DNA from 2 places in the Psychromonas sp. SR45-3 genome. Region 2 is predicted to be linked to the other one. Evidence: predicted binding sites of a transcription regulator. Region 2 holds the regulator's gene; the other holds the start of a gene.
The links. Region 2 encodes ArgR, which controls arginine synthesis, uptake and breakdown. Its sites were predicted from a motif close to ANTGAATANNTATTCANT; they were not measured.
Positions count from the first base shown of each region.

Region 1: H5084_RS12705 (OadG family transporter subunit) is a predicted target of ArgR. The motif match lies at 1,565-1,582, and genes of this name have one in related genera.

Region 1 is NZ_JACJDP010000023.1:14,589-18,009, forward strand. It holds gene H5084_RS12675 (aspartate kinase) at 1-157, shown strand, start outside; gene csrA (carbon storage regulator CsrA) at 256-441, shown strand; tRNA gene H5084_RS12685 (tRNA-Ser) at 617-709, shown strand; tRNA gene H5084_RS12690 (tRNA-Arg) at 728-804, shown strand; tRNA gene H5084_RS12695 (tRNA-Arg) at 870-946, shown strand; tRNA gene H5084_RS12700 (tRNA-Arg) at 1,025-1,101, shown strand; gene H5084_RS12705 (OadG family transporter subunit) at 1,639-1,896, shown strand; gene oadA (sodium-extruding oxaloacetate decarboxylase subunit alpha) at 1,929-3,421, shown strand, end outside.
Region 2 is NZ_JACJDP010000041.1:30,896-34,316, reverse strand. It holds gene mdh (malate dehydrogenase) at 1-529, opposite strand, end outside; gene H5084_RS16475 (transporter substrate-binding domain-containing protein) at 835-1,608, opposite strand; gene argR (transcriptional regulator ArgR) at 1,809-2,261, shown strand; gene H5084_RS16465 (type IV pilin protein) at 2,468-2,905, shown strand; gene H5084_RS16460 (transglycosylase SLT domain-containing protein) at 3,211-3,421, opposite strand, start outside.

The sequences.
Region 1 (3,421 bases), on a different contig from region 2:
GTTTGAGACCTTAGGTGCCGAAGGGATCAACATGCACCAAATCGCTACTTCTGAGATTAAAATTTCAGTGCTAGTAGATAGTAAGTATTTAGAATTGGCTGTACGCGCATTGCATAAAGCATTTGAACTAGAGTCTGAACCAAAGCAAGAAAAATAGAAATTGTGAACTAAGCACTAAATAAAAGATGAATTTAGTGTTTAGTGAGCCATACTCATGTTAACGGAAATGAAATAAAAATAATTTAGGAGCAGGATATGCTAATTTTAACGCGCCGTGTAGGCGAAACTCTTATGATTGGTGACAACGTGACCGTTACTGTTTTAGGTGTTAAAGGTAACCAAGTACGTGTCGGTGTTAATGCGCCAAAAGATGTATCAGTGCATCGTGAAGAGATTTATATGCGTATTCAAGCTGAAAAGAACGCAGCCAGTTCAGAATAGACAGTGAACTGTTATTTAAAGAAGAGCTTAATTGCTCTTTTTTTATGTCTAAAATTCAACCGTAACAGATAAAAAACAAGCAGTTTGTTTAATTAGCAAGCAAGCAGTAAATTATTATGCTAAAAAGGTTTGACTTGTTTTCAGAAGACAGTAATATGTGCGCCAACAAGACGACGGTGGGGTGGCCGAGTGGCCGAAGGCGCTCCCCTGCTAAGGGAGTAACGGGTTTATAGCCTGTTCGAGGGTTCGAATCCCTCCTCCACCGCCATTCTTGTAGATTCTTAAAGCGGGTGTAGCTCAGCTGGATAGAGTACCTGGCTACGAACCAGGCGGTCAGGGGTTCGAATCCCTTCACCCGCACCATCTTTCTATTTGCACGAAAAGACGGTGAGCTTAAGAATTGAAATAAAAACATAAAGAATATCGCGGCGGGTGTAGCTCAGCTGGATAGAGTACCTGGCTACGAACCAGGCGGTCAGGGGTTCGAATCCCTTCACCCGCACCATTCTTTACAAGCTTACGAAAGTAAGTTTTTTTGTTTTTAGAGCTTATTAATATTATTCCCAATAATATTAAGCACCATGCGGGTGTAGCTCAGCTGGATAGAGTACCTGGCTACGAACCAGGCGGTCAGGGGTTCGAATCCCTTCACCCGCACCATTTCTTTAGTTTTTCGCTTTTATTATTATTCCATCTTATTTTATTTAATCTTATATAGTCCCTGTAAATTCAACTTTATTTGAATGTTTAATCATAATAAATGACTATATTTCTTTTTTTATACTTATTTTCTCTCTAAAAATGCATGTTTTTTTTATAATTTTGCATAAATAGTCACTTAATTTTATATTTAAGTCACAAGTTTAACCTCGCTTGCTTTCACCTTTACTAGACTATTAATTGCTAAATGCAAACTATGGAAGTTGAGTCAAATTCCATTGCTTTCATTTTTTAGCCAAAACCACTATAATAAGCGCCTGTGAAACACTATTTTACTGAAAATACATATGTTCAACGCGTATTAAATCAAGTAATCTGGTGGTTGATGTTTATTATTTACATGGATTTAATCGTGATCAGTATTCAATACTCACTGTTAACAGCATATTAAATACTTATTAGATATGAATAAATATTCATTTTTAATCTGTTGAATGGCTGTTTCAGTGTGTATCTAGAAAAGGAAAGGGTACATTTATGGATATTACAGGATCTTTAGTCACTGCATTTATGCTATTGGGTCTCGGCATGGCATTTGTTTATATGTTTTTAGGTTTATTATTTATTTGTATAAATCTAATGGCTAAATATATCCCTGCAGACAAACCTGTCATTTCAGCTAAGCGTAAAGCACCCGTTGCTACACAAGCTGCTAATCAAACACAAGTAAGCCCTCAAGTAATCGCTGCGATCACTAGTGCAGTGCAACAATACCGCAAAGCACGAGCAGTTTAATGGACAAAGAATCAATAAAGGAGCAAGTGAATATGTCTAAGCCTCTCGCAATCACCGAAGTTGTTTTACGTGATGCACACCAATCATTATTTGCAACACGTATGCGTATTGACGATATGTTACCCATCGCAGAGAAATTAGATAAAGTAGGCTATTGGTCTTTAGAGACTTGGGGTGGTGCTACTTTCGATTCATGTATTCGTTATCTAGGTGAAGATCCTTGGGATCGTATTCGCGCTTTAAAAGCGGCGATGCCAAATACACCACAACAAATGCTGTTAAGAGGCCAAAACCTATTAGGTTACCGCCATTATGCTGATGATGTGGTACAGAAGTTTGTCGAACGTGCACATACTAATGGCGTAGACGTATTTCGTATTTTCGATGCCATGAATGACGTGCGTAACTTTGAGACGGCGATTAAATCGGCTGTTGAAGTTGGTGCTCATGCTCAGGGGGCTCTCTCTTATACGACGAGTTCAGTCCATACCATCGATGGTTGGGTTGATATGGCGAAACGTCTGGAGGACATGGGCGCGCACTCTATCTGTATTAAAGATATGGCTGGTTTATTAAAACCTTATGTTGCAGAAGAGTTAGTTACAAAAATTAAAGCTTGCACCAATATCCCATTAGCCTTGCATTGCCATGCAACAACAGGTCTTAGTTTAGCGACTCAACAAAAAGCGATTGATGCGGGTGTTGATATTATTGATAGTGCTATCTCTTCAATGAGTATGACTTACGGCCATTCACCAACGGAGACATTAGTTTCTATTGTTGAGGGTACGCCGCGTGATACTGGGTTGGACTTACATAAACTAGAAGATATCTCTGCTTATTTCCGCGAAGTACGCAAAAAATATGTGAAATTTGAAGGTGAATTGAAAGGTGTTGACCCACGTATTTTGATAGCACAAGTACCGGGCGGTATGTTAACTAATATGGAAAGCCAACTTAAACAGCAAGGTGCTGCAGATAAGATGGACGAAGTATTAAAAGAAATTACATGCGTTCGTGAAGATCTTGGTTTAATTCCTTTAGTGACACCAACGTCTCAAATTGTTGGCACACAAGCTGTAATCAATGTATTGATGGGTGAGCGCTATAAAAATGTCACTAAAGAAACAGCTGGTGTATTAAAAGGTGAATATGGCGCAACGCCTGCACCTGTTAATGCCGAATTACAAGCTAAAGTATTAGATGGCGCGCAAGCAATTACTTGTCGCCCAGCGGATAATCTTAAGCCAGAAATGGCATCGATCGAAGCTGAGTTCAAAAAATTAGCGGCTGAAAAAGGCGTTAAAGTTGCTGACAATGAGATTGATGATGCTCTTATTTATGCGTTGTTCCCTGAAATCGGACTTAAATTCTTAGAAAATCGCAATAACCCTGATGCATTTGAGCCTGTACCAAGCGCTGATGATATGAAAGTTGCTAATGCCCCTGCTAAAGCGAAAAATTCGCCAGAGTCTTACTCTGTTTCAGTTGATGGACAGCTGTTTAATGTACAAGTGGGGCCAGA
Region 2 (3,421 bases):
GGCCGCCAATTACTGGAACTTTAACTTCAGCAACGTTTAGGCCTTTAAGTTCAGCAACAAATGCTTCACTACGGATAACATCAAGCGTAGTTACACCAAATATACGGTTTTTATCGTAAACACCTGCTTTTTTGAAAACTTCTGCAACAATTGGTACAGTGCCGTTTACAGGATTAGTGATAACACCAACTAATGCTTTAGGACAGTTAGCAACAATACCTTCAGCTAAAGTTTTGATAATACCAGCATTCACTGCGAATAAATCAGCACGGTCCATACCTGGTTTGCGTGGCATGCCGGCAGGGATAATGACAATATCAGCACCTGTTAAAGCAGCGCCTAACGCATCAGCACCAAAACCTTCAACTTTAACTGCTGTTGGGATATGTGATAAATCAACCGCTACACCAGGAACAACTGGAGCAACATCGTATAATGCTAGCTCAGAACCAGCTGGTAGTTGAGTTTTTAATAATAATGACAACGCTTGACCGATACCACCTGCAGCACCAAGAACAGCAACTTTCATATTTTTCTCCAGTGAAATAAAATGTTTAAGTATGTATAGCCGTTACCAATCAAAATGCTTTATTTTGCATTTGTAATGATAATGGAAATAAGATTAGCCTTGTCATTCTAAAGTGAATAAATACGCAAGTGTGAAATATGTTAAGTAATTGTGAGCAATGTAAAAAAGAAACGCCTTTTATTTTCTATAAAATGCTGATATTAAAACTTTAAAAATTAATAATAAGCGCTTTGAATAATTAATGATAAAAATTTTGAAAGGTAATGATAAGCACTCTAAAAACTAATAATAGAGGCTATCAAAAATTAATTAGGAAAGTATTGCTGATAAATTTTGGCATAAGTACCATTCTCAACAATAAGTTTTAATCCAGCATTTAAACGTTCACGTAACTGATCATTACCTTTTTTTACCGCAATACCGTAACCTTCAGAAAACTCTTTAATAAAGACTTCTTCAGTGCGGCTAATCACTAATGAACCGCCTGTCTCTTGTTGGCTCGAAAGTTGTTTGCTTAAAAAGTCATTAACCACAGCAAAGTCTGCAAAAACGGCATCTATTCGTTGTAACTTTAAATCTTCTAATGCAGCTTGAGATGAAAAATAAGGCACGATGTAACTATTTTCTCTGGCAAATTGAATCAAGTAATTTTGATTCGAAGTATTTGCCTGTACGCCGATGAATTTCCCAGAGAGTGAAAATTGCCCCTGCAGCGGCTCTTTACTGATAAAAACTGGGGGCACTTTATAATAGCTATCACTAAAGTCGACGGTTTTTAAACGTTCAGCAGTAATATCTAATGCGGCAATAACAGCATCATATCGGCCAAAAGGTAAGGTTAGTAGCAAACCATCAAAGCGGTGATGCTCAAAACTGCATTGCAAATTAACTTCGTGGCAAATTGCTTTAGCAATATCAATATCAAACCCCTTAATTTCTTTATCTTTTGACAGGTATTCAAAGGGATAATAATTACTATCGGTAGCAAATTTAACCTGCATCTGAGGAAGGATCTCAGCGCTTATTGCAGTAGTAAAGAAAAACATAATAAGCGCTAATAGGCGAGCAACAGAGATCATAATGGATCATCCTTGGGATTGGCAATTTATTGCGAATTTTAGCAGAAGTACCAGCAATAAAGTAGAGACTCTCAATGTAAATAGAACCGCTTAGTCAAAAACGAATAAATATGCAGAAAAAGTGACATTTAATCTATTAACCTACGGTGCATTTAGATTAAGATATGGCTTTTATTATAATGCAATTATGGAATTAACAAATGCGACAGACCTCTGAACTAATGGACTTCTTTAAAGACTTGCTTAAAAAAGAACATTTAAGCTCGCAAAGTGAGATTGTCGATGCCTTGATCGACGCTGGATTCACTCATATTAATCAATCCAAAGTATCCCGCATGTTAAGTAAAACAGGGGCGGTACGTACACGTAATGCAACGGGTGAAATGGTCTATTGTTTACCTGCAGAACTAGGTATTCCTACGACCACCAGCCCACTTAAAAACTTGGTTGTAGATATCGATAGAAACGACAGTTTAATTGTTATTCGTACTAGTCCAGGTGCGGCACAACTGATCGCTCGTTTATTAGATTCGATGAGTAAAGCGGAAGGTATTCTAGGGACGATAGCCGGCGATGATACTATCTACATTGCACCAAGCAACACGCAAAAAATAGAAGAAACATTGGCTGTTGTGCACAAACTATTTGATTAAAGTAAACATTACTATTGATTTAAAGTGAAATTAGGTCTTTTATCAATCTGAACTCAAGTAATAAGCAACTTGTATTCAATTAAGTATTCATGAATAAAAATGACGAGGGAGGCAATGCCCTCTTCCTCGCTTATTCGAATATTTATCTACTCCCTGAAACGAGAATAAATAAGGGTGCTAACCATAAACTATACAGGTAGGTGATTATGCTGATAGTTAATAATAAAAAGTTAAAAATAAAAAAACTGCATGCTTTTACATTAATTGAGCTGCTGATAGCGATTGCTATTTTAAGCCTATTAGCAGGCATCGCTTATCCCTCCTATCAAGGGCTTGTTATAAAAACACGACGAGCAGATGCTCAAAGCGAACTGATTAAAGCACAAATCGAACAAAGCAGTTTTCGTATTACTCACCCGACCTACATCTCAAATGCATCCTCTGCGGGTCTACCTTCAAATAATCAGTACTATACTTTTAGTATTGTATCCGCCTCTACACACACCTATACGCTAAAAGCCGAAGCAAAAGCCACAGGTAGTCAAATCAATGACGAAAACGACTGTCAAACGCTTTACATAGACCAGAGCAACACCAAAACCAGCGATGGTAACCAACAAAATAATGCTTGCTGGAACAATTAAAAGCATTTATGACTTCAATTCTACTTCTAGGTAAATTCAACTTATAGGATCAACAATAAATCGTATCACGGCAATGCTGAATATTCAGAGAGCCTAAGCGTTTTATAAAGTGATGTTTAGCAGGTAAGATTTAGAGGCGATGTTTAGTCGGTAATGCTGCAGAGTAATATTAAAATAGGAAGACTTAAAAACGGCTACCTAGATACTTGCAAATAGTACCTGTAAATAATGTTCTGCAGGTTTTCTCCCTACAGAACATTTCTTAATAGCCTTTTAACAGCTAACTATTTATTATTAAGTCATCATTAATAACGACCTAAAAACTCTTTTTGGTTCAAAAATTTCAATGGTTTGCCTAATACATGCTGATAAATAACGTTATAGGCTAAAACACTTTGCACATAGGCACGTGTTTCATAATAAGGAATGGTATCTACCCAGCTATCTATTTCAATTCCAATATTGCCATTTTTCTTGTCCGGCGTTACCCATCTATCAACTCGATGCGGGCCAGCA